DNA from 4 places in the Paenibacillus sp. FSL M7-1046 genome. Region 1 is predicted to be linked to each of the others. Evidence: predicted binding sites of a transcription regulator. Region 1 holds the regulator's gene; each other region holds the start of a gene.
What was found. Region 1 encodes Rex, which represses fermentation and respiration genes when NADH is low (regulators of the CRP and FNR family bind a similar motif). Its sites were predicted from a motif close to TTGTGAAATATTTCACAA; they were not measured.
Positions count from the first base shown of each region.

Region 2: the regulator Rex is predicted to act here: its motif matches at 1,735-1,752, upstream of pflB (formate C-acetyltransferase).
Region 3: the regulator Rex is predicted to act here: its motif matches at 1,112-1,129, upstream of NYE29_RS00555 (flavocytochrome c).
Region 4: the regulator Rex is predicted to act here: its motif matches at 2,188-2,205, upstream of qoxA (cytochrome aa3 quinol oxidase subunit II).

Region 1 is NZ_JBBOXB010000001.1:4,958,009-4,961,219, reverse strand. It holds gene NYE29_RS21895 (amidohydrolase) at 1-1,120, opposite strand, end outside; gene NYE29_RS21890 (redox-sensing transcriptional repressor Rex) at 1,107-1,874, opposite strand; gene dinG (ATP-dependent DNA helicase DinG) at 1,888-3,211, opposite strand, start outside.
Region 2 is NZ_JBBOXB010000001.1:4,658,985-4,662,195, forward strand. It holds gene adhE (bifunctional acetaldehyde-CoA/alcohol dehydrogenase) at 1-1,579, shown strand, start outside; gene pflB (formate C-acetyltransferase) at 1,840-3,211, shown strand, end outside.
Region 3 is NZ_JBBOXB010000001.1:144,689-147,899, reverse strand. It holds gene NYE29_RS00560 (DUF4367 domain-containing protein) at 1-959, shown strand, start outside; gene NYE29_RS00555 (flavocytochrome c) at 1,147-2,697, shown strand; gene NYE29_RS00550 (NAD(P)/FAD-dependent oxidoreductase) at 2,768-3,211, opposite strand, start outside.
Region 4 is NZ_JBBOXB010000001.1:1,132,808-1,136,018, reverse strand. It holds gene qoxB (cytochrome aa3 quinol oxidase subunit I) at 1-882, opposite strand, end outside; gene qoxA (cytochrome aa3 quinol oxidase subunit II) at 926-1,942, opposite strand; gene NYE29_RS04780 (polysaccharide deacetylase) at 2,448-3,211, shown strand, end outside.

The DNA of each region.
Region 1 (3,211 bases):
GCTGGTCGATATCAATTGCAATAAAATCAGCCTTCATCCCCGCTGCAAGACGTCCGACCTGGTTCAGGAAGACCGATTCCGCCCCGTATTGCGTGGCCATCAGCAGCGCTTCCGGTGCCGGAACTGCGGTAGGATCGCCGCTGACTCCCTTATGGATCAGTGCTGCAAGCCGCATTTCCTCGAACATATCGAGATTATTGTTGCTTGCCGCCCCGTCCGTACCCAGCGAAACTTTGACTCCGGCTCTCAGCAGCTCAGGCACCCGTGCAACCCCGCTGGCCAGCTTCAGGTTACTTCCCGGGTTGTGGGATACACCCACCTTGTGGCGGGCGAGGATTTCGATCTCCTCATCGTTCAGGTGGACACCATGGGCGATTAAGGACGGGCGGGTGAACATCCCCAGCTTCTCCAGGTGCGCTACAGGACGCAGGCCGTAATCAGCGGCATTCTGCTCCACTTCACGCAGCGTTTCCGACATATGCGTATGCATCGGCAGGTCCAGGTCATGTGCCGCCTGCACGAACCGCATGAAAAAGTCCGGAGGACAAGTATACGGGGCATGCGGTGAAATCATGGATGTAATTCTGCCGTCAGCCTTGCCGTGCCAGTTGCGGGCGAACGCAACAGCTTCCGCAAGCTTCTGGTTCTGCACCTCTTCAGGACATAGACCAATAACACCTCGCATCAGCACCGCACGGATACCGGAATGTTCGACCACCTCGGCCACCCGGTCCATATGATCATACATATCCAAAAAGGTGGTTGTGCCGCCTTTCAGCATCTCCAGAACGGATAAGGAAGTGCCCCAGTAGACATCATCTCCGGTAAACTTCTCCTCCATCGGCCACATTTTCTCCTGCAGCCAGGCTTGAAGGACCATATCATCCCCGTAGCCGCGCAGCAGCGACATCGCAGCATGGCCATGGGTGTTGACCAGACCCGGCATGAACAGCAGCCGGCTGCCGTCGAGCGTCACTGTGCCTTCTTCAATAACGGGCTTCTCTTCCCCTATGTATGTGATCAAATCATTTTCTATAGTCATATAACCGCTCAAGACAGGCTTCTCGCTTCCGGGAACCAGAAAACGTCCGTTTGCAATTACCATCTTATTGCTGCTCATCTGTAATTCCTTCCTTTCCATCATGTAAATAATACGCCAGACTTTGCAGGTCAGTCGTAAAGTCGGCAGCATGAATCCGGATGGTTGCAGGTGTCTTCAGAATGACCGGTGCAAAATTCAGGATCGCCTCGATGCCCGATTCTACCAGAATATCAGCCACATTCTGTGCTTCGCTGTCCGGTACAGTGATGATCCCGATCCGGATTCCCTGATCGCGGATGGTCTGACCCAGCTCTTCCATCGGCTGAACCGTAAGAGAGTTGATCTTTTGTCCAATCTTGGGAGCGTAAGAATCAAATACAGCGGTGATTTTCATAGTATCCTTCAGATAAGCATTGTAATTGGACAAGGCATGACCGAGGTTACCGGCACCTACCAGGGCCACATTGATTTGTTGATCCAGTTTCAAAATGTGACGGATCTTTTCGATGAGATAAGACACGTCATATCCAATGCCTTTTCTGCCGAAATCACCAAAATAGGCCAGATCCTTACGAATCTGCGCCGGATTAAGGTCCAGCTTCTGCCCGAGTTCCTGAGAAGAAACGGTTGAGATTTCACGCTTTTGGAGATCGTTCAGGAAACGCAGGTACACTGGGAGTCTGCGAACGACGGCCTCCGATATTTTATCCGATTTCATGTTTTCTCCTCCTAATTTAGAATTGCACTGACGCGATATCGTATGACAACCACGTGCAGTGCCCGCTCCGCGAACGGGACACAGCCTATGGTACAAAGAGATGGAAAAATTCATAAACAATGACAGATTAGGAAACGCCGCCCTCTTCAAGCCATTCCGCAATCCGCGGAACCATCTGATCGGTAAGCATGTGCTCCATCTTCGGACCAGGGAGTGAATACAGGAAGTACTTCCCGTAATAAGCTTCGATGACCCTGGTATCATATACAATAACAATTCCCCGGTCCTGCGCAGTGCGGACCAATCGTCCAAAACCCTGTTTGAACCGGATCACTGCTTGTGGAACAGACATTTTCATAAAAGGATTCTTCTTCTGGGCCTGCAGAAGCTCCGCCTTTGCCTCGGCCAGCGGATGATTCGGCGGCTGAAACGGCAGCCTTACAATCGCAAGACAGGTCAGCGCCTCGCCAGGGATGTCGACTCCTTCCCAGAAACTGCTTGTTCCAAGCAATACCGATGCAGAGCTGTCCTGAAAACGCCGGATCAGCTTGCTGCGGCTGCCTCCTTCCACACCCTGGCCCAGAACCGTAATGTCCTGGGAAGCCAAGGCCTCTTTCAGCGGATCATAAACCTGGCGCAGCATTTTATAGGAGGTGAACAGCACCAGCATCCGCCCCTTGGTCGCCGCCGCCGCTTCAGCCAGCGAATGCACCAGCTTGTCTACAAAACGCGCATCGCCTACGCTGCCCTTAACACTGGGGAAATCGCGCGGGATGACTAGCAGCGCCTGTTCACGGTACTTGAACGGTGAAGGCAGCAGCGCTGTCATGAGACGCCCTTGCTCTGAGGCTTCAGAAAGACCAAGGTTGTCAATCATGAACTGAAAGGACTTGTCGACCGATAACGTGGCCGAGGTCAGCACTATGCTCTTCTTCTTGTCGAAGAACAGATCCTTGAGCTGGCTGCTTACATCGACAGGCACGGCGTATAGCTGAAGCGACTTGCCCCGGTAGTTGCCGCTCCCTTCCATCCAGTACACGATATTATCGTCACTGAGACCCATAAAGAAGCGGATTTGTTCCCGGATGGATGCCAAATCCTTGAACAAGCCTCCGATATCGGTCACCAGGCTGTCCGAAGACGACTGACTCTCTGTATCGCGCATCTCGCTGAGCATTTTGTCACCTCTGCGGATGATGTCGCTCAAGGCTAAGTGCAGCGTATTCTCCAGCGCCGCCAGCTCTTCCCAATCTTTAGGCTTGCTGCCGGGAAGCAGGCGTGTGACCAGCTGGCCAGCTTCACCTGCCGCTGCATCGCTTCGTTCGGGCAATAGGCCGAACAGCTTGTCGCTCAGTGTATCCCAAGTTTCCTTTACAGTAAGCAGGTCGGGATAGATTTTATCGATTACGCCGCTCCACTCCGAAGCCTGCTCACTGCCCGAGGACTGCAGA
Region 2 (3,211 bases), 300 kb from region 1:
GAAACTTAGCCCGGTTCTGGCTTGCTACAAGGTTAAGAACGCTGACCAAGGGATTGAACGCGCAGCTCAAGTTGTTGAATTCGGCGGCATGGGACACAGCTCGGCTATCCATTCCAACAATGAAGAAGTTATCATGAAGTTCTCGAACCGTCTGCAAACTGGACGTATTCTTGTTAACTCGCCTTCAACACATGGCGCCATCGGCGACATTTACAATACTAATATCGCTTCGCTGACTCTGGGCTGCGGATCTTATGGACGCAACTCGGTATCGCAAAACGTAACTGCCATCAATCTGATCAATGTGAAAAGGGTGAACCGTCGTACCGTGAATATGCAATGGTTTAAGGTGCCTGATAAGATTTATTTCGAAAAGGGATCCACTCAATACCTGGCCAAAATGCCTGATATTACCCGCGTAGCAATTATCACTGACCCTATGATGGTTAAACTGGGTTATGTAGAAAGAGTGGAGCATTACCTGCGTCAACGCCAGACTCCTGTAGCGATCGAAGTGTTCTCGGAAGTTGAACCGGATCCATCGACAACTACCGTGGAAAAAGGTACAGCTATGATGAACAGATTCCAACCGGACTGCATCATCGCACTCGGCGGCGGTTCCCCAATGGATGCTGCAAAAGGAATGTGGCTGTTCTATGAACACCCGGATGCTGACTTTAACGGTCTGAAACAAAAGTTCATGGATATCCGCAAACGGGTATACAAATTCCCTAAGCTCGGCAACAAAGCTAAATTTGTAGCTATTCCAACAACATCGGGTACAGGTTCGGAAGTAACCTCTTTCGCGGTTATTACTGACAAAACTACTGCAAATAATACTAAATATCCGCTTGCAGACTATGAGCTGACTCCGGACGTAGCGATCATCGACCCTGAGTTTGTATATAGCTTGCCTAAGACTGCTGTTGCCGATACAGGTATGGACGTATTGACACATGCGATTGAAGCTTATGTTTCTGTTATGGCAAGTGACTACTCCGATGGTCTGGCTATCAAAGCCATCCAGCTGGTATTCCAATACCTGGAGAAATCCGCACTTGAAGGCGACAAACTTGCCCGCGAAAAAATGCACAACGCATCGACGCTGGCTGGTATGGCATTTGCCAATGCATTCCTGGGCATCAACCACAGCTTGGCGCACAAATGGGGCGGTCAATACCACACGGCTCATGGACGTACCAATGCCATCCTGATGCCGCACGTTATCCGTTACAATGCCAAGAAACCAACGAAGTTTGCTTCGTTCCCTAAATATTCGCACTTTGTAGCTGACGAACGTTATGCTGAAATCGCCCGTATTCTGGGATTGCCTGCACGCACTACCGAAGAAGGCGTAACCAGCCTGATCAATGCAATCCGCGACATGAACAAAAAATTGGGCATTGAAGAGTCGTTCCAACAACTCGGCTTTGATCCTAAGGATTTCGAATCCCGCGTAGACTATCTGGCTGACCGTGCATTTGAAGACCAATGTACTACTGCCAACCCTAAACTGCCGCTGGTTACTGAACTTGCTGATGTATACCGCAACGCATTCTACGGAAGATTCGACAACTAATTGGTGATTGCTTAGCAAAGAATAAGGTTATAGGTTAATATGGAAGGGGATGGTAGTGACAAATATCACCGGAAAGGTGATATTTGTCACAGTCCTTTTTCAGAAAATAAACTAAAATGTTTATATAAAGAACGGTCCCAGTTATGAAGACGCGATTGTGAATTTAATTACAACCATATCTTTGGGATCACGAGACACGGGATTAACCTTCAAGCCCGCGATCTCTACAAATATAATAAATATAAATGGAGGGATTTAGCATGTCGGTGATTGAAAAAGATGTACAAGAAGTGAAGTCTAGTTGGAGAAGTTTTACAAAAGGTAAATGGGCCAGAAAAGTCGACGTTAACGAATTTATTTCCAAGAACATCAAGCCTTATGAAGGAAACGAAGATTTCCTCGTGGGTCCTACCAGCAATACTACTGAACTGTGGAAGATTATCTCCCAGCTGAGCAAGGAAGAAAGAGAAAGAGGCGGCGTATGGGATGTTTCCCTGGATACTGTCTCCACCATCACTTCCCACAAGCCAGGCTACATCGACAAGGACAAAGAACAGATTGTAGGCGTACAGACTGATGCTCCTTTCAGACGTTCTGTTCAACCGTTCGGCGGTATTAAGATGATGATCGATGCCACCAAAGCTTATGGCTTCGAGCTTCCGAACAACATTGTCGAAATGTTTACGAATATCCGCAAAACGCATAACCAAGGCGTGTTTGATGCATATACACCTGACATGAGAGCAGTGCGTAAATCCGGCGTTATTACAGGTCTTCCTGATGCTTACGGCCGCGGACGCATTATCGGTGACTACCGTCGTATTGCCCTGTACGGTATTGATTTCCTGATCAAAGACAAGAAACAACAACTAACCGAGCTTGAAGTTGATTCCATGACTGAAGAAGTAATCCGGTTGCGCGAAGAGCTGTCGGAGCAAATCCGCGCTTTGGGCGAGCTGAAAGAAATGGCTGCCGCTCACGGTCTTGATATTTCCAAACCGGCGAACAACTTCAAAGAAGCTACTCAATGGGTATACTTCGGTTATCTGGCAGCAGTAAAAGAACAAAACGGTGCTGCAATGTCTCTGGGACGCGTATCTTCCTTCCTCGACATCTATGCACAGCGCGATTTTGAAGAAGGTACTCTTACTGAAGAACAAGCACAAGAAATCGTTGACCATTTCGTAATGAAACTGCGTATTGTGAAATTCCTGCGTACGCCTGACTATAATGAACTGTTTTCCGGCGACCCTACTTGGGTAACGGAATCCATCGGTGGTATGGCTGAAGACGGAACAACACGCGTAACTAAGAACAGCTTCCGCTTCTTGCATACCCTGTACAACCTGGGACCTGCTCCAGAGCCTAACTTGACGGTTCTGTGGTCCGAAAGACTGCCTGAAGGCTTTAAAAAATATTGTGCCAAGGTTTCCATCGAAACCAGCGCTATCCAATATGAGAATGACGATGTAATGCGTCCATATTGGGGTGAAGATTACGCAATTGCTTGCTGCGTATCCCCAATGCGCATTGGTAAACAAATGCAGTTCTTCGGCGCCCGCGCCAACCTGGCGAAAGCTTTGCTGTACGCGATCAATGGTGGTGTAGACGAGAAATCAGGCGTACAAGTTG
Region 3 (3,211 bases), 4.8 Mb from region 1:
ACGTGATGCGCAGGCTGGAGACAGAAGCCGCGGCTGGGCGGGGCCGGAGGAGATTCCTGCGGATTCCGGTGCAGGGCTGGGTGGCGGCACTCCTTGTATTGGTCTTGCTGGGCGGCGGCTATACCCAGTATTCCGGTGAAGTCCGGCAGGGGGCTGGAGCTCAGTATAAGGTGTTGCCGTATAAGCCGCTTCCGGCGACGACATCAGGTGGTATGATAGAGAAGCCGAATGAACCCTTGATTCCCTGGCCGGCCAAGGCGCAGCCGAGCAAAGAGGATGAACTCTACAAGATGAAATATTCAAAGGGCTACAATGCCATTGAGACGCTGCTGCTTCCTGGAGAGTATGCCACCTATGTTATCAAACGTGAAGACGGGAAAGAAGAATCTCATCTTGGCTTGTACTGCCCGCCGATCATAGTCAAGGACTATTCCACTTATAAGACCAGTGTCGAGAAGCACCACGCTCCGGAAGTGAAGCAGCCGGGGTATATGCCGGACGGGTATGCCTTGGACGAGGCGTTTATCAAGCCTTCTTTTATAAAAGTTGAAGATGACAAGCAGTTTAAAGGCGAAAGCGAGATAGACCTGGGAGACAACTTCCGGATGACCTGGAAACGGGAGAAGGCGGAGAACATTGCCTATGATTCTTCTACACTTGTGTACAAGAAGGGGAAGATTCAGGTGAGAATCAGTGCCTCACGAGTTGATGAAAAAGCTAAACCGGCAGAAAGCCTGATGTGGACCAAAACGACAAAGGTGGAGAATATTGATATTGGCGGCAAGCAGCTAATTTATCTCGAACCCTCCAGCAACGAAAAGATTGACCTGGGGTATAAGTATAGACTGGTCTGGTCTGACCCGGAAGCGCAGATCATCTATAATATGTCGGTTCGCCAGGAGAAATCTGAGTTGACCAAGGATGAGGTCATCCGCATTGCTGCCGGTATGATGAATTAAACGAATGCAGATATTACGCTCAGGGCTGTTTCGCTACCTATGATAGCGGGACAGCCCTCGCTGCCCCAGCAGCAAATCCAGTTACTTTAGTTACTAAATGTTTTTTTTAATTACGTAAGCTTCCAAGAACAGCATCTTTGCCGCTATGATTATTGTGAAAATATGCACAAGGGGGCAAAGATTACACATGAAAAAGAAAACAGCAGCTGCTCTTCTTCTCATTCTCTCCGTCATGCTTGTTATCGCTGGATGCGGTAACGGAAACAGCAACAACAATACCAGCAGCAACGCAAATGAGAACAAGAGCAAGAACAGCGCGACAAACGCGCCGAAAGAAACTGAAGCCGTTTCGGGGGCATCCGAAGCAAGCTATACACCGTTCGATCAATTAAAAGATAAATATGATATTATCATTGTCGGTGCAGGCGGGGCTGGGATGTCTGCTGCACTTGAGGCAAAAGAAAAAGGCATGAATCCGGTTATTTTGGAAAAAATGCCGGTTGCCGGCGGGAACACAACAAAGTCATCTTCCGGAATGAACGCTTCGCAAACGAAATTCCAAAAAGAGCAGGGCATTGAAGACAGCAATGATTTATTTTATGAAGAGACATTAAAAGGCGGTCATGATACCAACGATAAAGAAATGCTCCGTTTCTTCGTTGACAATTCAGCAAGTGCTATTGATTGGCTGGATTCCATCGGAATTCGCTTGAACAACATCACGATTACTGGCGGGATGAAGGAAAAACGTACACACCGTCCTGAAGATGGTTCAGCGGTCGGACAATACCTTGTCAAAGGTTTGGTGAAAAACGTACAAGAAAAAGGCATCCCGCTTTTTGTGAACGCGGATGTGAAGGAGATAACTGAAAAAGACGGCAAGGCAAACGGCGTCAAAGTCCTCTTTAACCAAAAGGATGAGAAAACCATTACAGCGGCTGCTGTTATTGTGACGACCGGCGGTTTCGGCGCGAATATGGATATGATTTCTAAAGTGAGACCTGACTTGGAAGGATATGTGACTACAAATCAGATCGGCAGCACCGGTGACGGCATCCAGATGATTGAGAAGCTCGGCGGCACGACAGTCGATATGGATCAAATTCAGGTTCACCCGACGGTGCAGCAGGACAAATCCTATCTCATTGGGGAAGCTGTCCGCGGTGAAGGCGCTCTGCTTGTCTCAAGTGAAGGCAAACGGTTCACCAATGAACTGGACACGCGGGACAAAGTCACGGCTGCAATCAATACACTTCCTGAGAAATCGGCTTTCCTTGTATTTGATTCCGGCGTAAAGACCCGTGTTAAAGCGATTGAACAGTACGATAAGATGGGCTTTGTGATCCAAGGAGATTCTATCGAGGCATTGGCCAAAGAAATGAATGTCCCGACAGATCAGCTGCAAAAGACACTGGACACCTGGAACAGCTCGGTGAAGAATAAAAAGGATGCTGAATTCGGCAGAACTACAGGAATGGACAACGACTTGTCCGGTGCGCCATACTATGCTATTAAAATCGGCCCCGGGATCCATTACACCATGGGCGGCGTAAAAATCAACACGAACACAGAAGTTCTGAATAAAGACGGCAAACCTATTACAGGACTGTTTGCGGCTGGGGAAGTTGTAGGCGGCCTGCACGGACAAAACCGGATCGGCGGCAACTCTGTAGCAGAAATCATTATTTTTGGCCGTCAGGCAGGTATTAAATCTGCTGAATTCGTAAAAGCACAATAAGTAATCAATACCTCTTCTACTAGGCAGAATAAAAGCTTGGGCTCAACAGAGCCCAAGCTTTTTGCTGCTTTTATGCCTGTACGGCGGGAGAAGGAGACGGCTTGCTTGACCGGGTCAGCGAGAACAGCTCCAGCTCGGGCCGGTATTTGCCGGCAAGGGTATCGGCCAGAAGCTCGGCAGCGATCATGCTGTAGACCGTGCCGTTTCCGCCATATCCTTCAATGAAATAGCAGTGGGGATACTCTGGATGCGGGCCCATATAGGGCAGTCCGTCCCGGGTTGAGCCGAAGACGGCTCCCCATGAATATTCCGCTTCGATCCCCCGGATTTCCGGGAAGAGGGTTTCCAGCTCTTCAAGCAGCCGCTGGCCCTGGGAGAGCACGCGGATATCCCGGCGCTCCGGATCGGTCAACGGCTCATCTTTGCCTCCCGCAATAATGCGGTTATCCGGCGTAGTCCGGAAATAGAGGTACGGGCGGGCAGTTTCCCAGATCAGGCTCCGCTCATACCACTT
Region 4 (3,211 bases), 3.8 Mb from region 1:
TTCGCTGTAAATACCGAATGCCGGCAAAATAACGATATATACCTCCGGATGTCCCCACACCCAGAACAGGTTGGCCCAGAGCATATCCATCCCGCCGTTAGCCATCGTGAAGAATTGAGAGCCAAACAGCCGGTCGAACATCATCAGGGCAAGTGCCACAGTCAGCACAGGGAAGGCAAATACGATAATAATGTTCGTAATCAGTACGGACCAGGTGAACATTGGCATCTTCATCAGCGTCATGCCTGGTGCACGCATTTTAAGAATCGTCACGATGAAGTTAACGCCTGTGATCAGTGTCCCGATACCGGAAATCTGCAGCGCCAGGGAGTAATAGTTATTACCGACCGTAGGGCTGAATTCCAGACTCGCTAGCGGGAAGTAAGCCGACCACCCGGCATCCGGCGAGCCGCCGATTACGAACGAAATGTTAAGCAGCATAGCTCCCATGAAGAAGAGCCAGAAGCTGACCGCGTTCAGCCGCGGAAAGGCCACATCTCGCGCGCCGATCTGCAGTGGGATAATCACGTTCATTAAACCGATGATAAACGGCATGGCCATGAACAGAATCATGATCAGACCATGGGTGGTAAAGACCTCGTTATAATGCTGGGCATCGAGGAATTTCATTTCCGGCGCTGCCGTTTGCAGACGCATCATCATGGCGTCAACACCGCCGCGGAACAGCATAAGCAGTGCGGCCAGGATATACATAACCCCGATCTTCTTATGGTCTACAGTTGTAAGCCATTCGCGCCAGAGGTATCCCCATTTCTTGAAATAGGTAAGCCCAACGAGAATCCCGATGGTCGCAAGAGCGATACTGATCATTGCTCCATATATCAGGGGTTCGCCGTGAACCTTAAATTTGTCTAAATCCATTAGGGTAGCTCCTTTCAGGTTGTTACATTAAACTGTGAACGAGTTAGTGGCCCTCGTGTGTGTGTTCTTCTACAGGTGAGCTTGGAAGCGGCTCATTCACCTCAGGGTTGGGCTCGCTGTCAAATTCGGTCTGGCTGGACGGTTCAGGAGAAGGGTGGATGTCCTTGTTATCCTGATGATCCATATTTCCGTTATCTATATCCATTTCCGTACCATCGCCGCTCATATGCTCGCTATGGTCTCCCGGCGGCGGGCTGAACTCCAAATGGGTGGAGGAATAGGTTTTGCGTCCAAGATGTTCGGCAGCCAGCAGGCCTTTGAAATCATCCTCCGTAAGCTTAGGCGCGGTATCCTTAACCTCTTTGACCCATTCGGCATATTCTTTGTCGCTCATCACAAGCGCCTCGAATTCCATGTGGGCGAAGCCTTTACCGCTAAAGTTCGAGTTCTTGCCGATAAATGAACCTGCGGTGTCGGCGGAGAGATTAAGTTTTGTAAGCATGTCGCTCATCGCGTACTTCTGTCCGGCAAGCTGTGGAATCCAGAAGCTGGTGATGGTGCCGAAAGAGTACAGTCTGAACTCTACCGCACGGTGAATCGGGAAATTGACGTAGTTTACGGTTTCAATTCCCTCCTCAGGATAGCTGAAATGCCATTTCCAGTTGGAGGAAGAGGCGTAAATAACCAAAGGCTTCTGGTCCTTGTATTCCTCCGCGACATTCTCAACCGCATGGGTTGATTTTACAGTCACTACTGACAAAAAGGTTACGATGATAATCGGGATAATAATCCAGATGGCTTCGAGAACCTTGTTGCCCTCCTCATGTTCTGGAATGTAACCTTCGTTGCTTTTTTTCGCCCGGTATTTCACCAGTACGAATATATATAAGATGTAGACAACTGCCAGGACCCCGATCATCACCAGAATGGACAGGATGATGGTGTCAGATAAAGTGCGTGCGGCCGGACCCTTCGGATTCAGAACGGTGAGCGAACTGCATCCCGGCAGAAGAAGGATTAGGCTGAGGAACAAAGCGTATAACGGACCCTTTTTTTTCATATAGAACTCCTTCCTTCAATACTTCTTTTCATTGCCGTTCATTAGCCAATAAACATTAACCTGTATCTATAGTAAGAACTACTTACCCATAATGCAAAATACATATTTTAACATTAAATCCACATAAGGCCTTAATAATGGCGAACAAGTTAAATATGTGTGATCGAATTGTTACAAATGTCGTAAGGTATGACAAAGATCACTGTAGTGGTGCGGTTTAAGGTAATTTTAAGGTTGTTCAAATTTTGTTCACTTTTTCACAAATGTTACTAATTTCGTCACAATTAATTTTAGCAATAAAGCCTGATTTTAACCGCTTTTTGCGGCCGCGACAGCTTTCGACGATTGTTGCGATTTTTTGATAAATATTAAGAATATGTCTTTTGTCACTGTGAAAAAGTAACAAGATATTCTTTGGGCGGTTACAATCTCTCAAATTCAAATCTATCTATGTGTGATAAAGTATAGATAAATATACATAGATAGGAGATTACTGCTTGTGCGAATGAAAAAAACAATGCTGTTATTCATGTCTTTATTCTTATGTTTTGGTATTCTACAGAACACGGCAATCGCAGCCGGAACGAATGCCTCATTACGTCTTGGTGTGAACGACACACTGACGGAAATAGAAGCTGTTTCTGTAAAAGGTAACTATTATGTTCCAGTACGCGCTTTGGCACAGAAGCTGAAGTGGAACATTTCCATGCTTCAGGACGGGGTTCAGATCGCCGGAGGCGGCAAATCCCTTTTACTGCTCAAAAATGACGGAGGCGCCAAACTCCAGAATGATACCATTGTTCCAATAAGTACCTTTGTGCAGAATGGATCGCTGATGGTTCCGCTGCGGATAAGTACTTATCTTGGGTATATGATAACCTTTGAGCCGGATAAATATTTACTAAGAGTGCGGGATACATCGGCGGCTTTGGATGATGCGGCGTTCGTAAGCCAATTCAAGAGCGAATTAAAGCCGATTGTCAGCGCAAAGCCGGCTCCGGAGACAACCCCGGGCAAGCAAGGGAGGATAGTGTATCTTACCTTTGACGACGGACCGTCGGCAACGACTTCGCAACTGCTGGATATTCTGGGCGAAAATGAGGTAAAGGCGACCTTTTTTATGCTTGGACCCAATATGAACCGGTATCCATCGGCAGTGAAACGAATTGAAGAGGAAAGCCACGGACTCGCACTCCACGGCATGACTCACCGCAAAGAGAAGTTTTATGCTTCTCCGGGTGCAGCACTTGCCGAAATGTCAGCTGATAA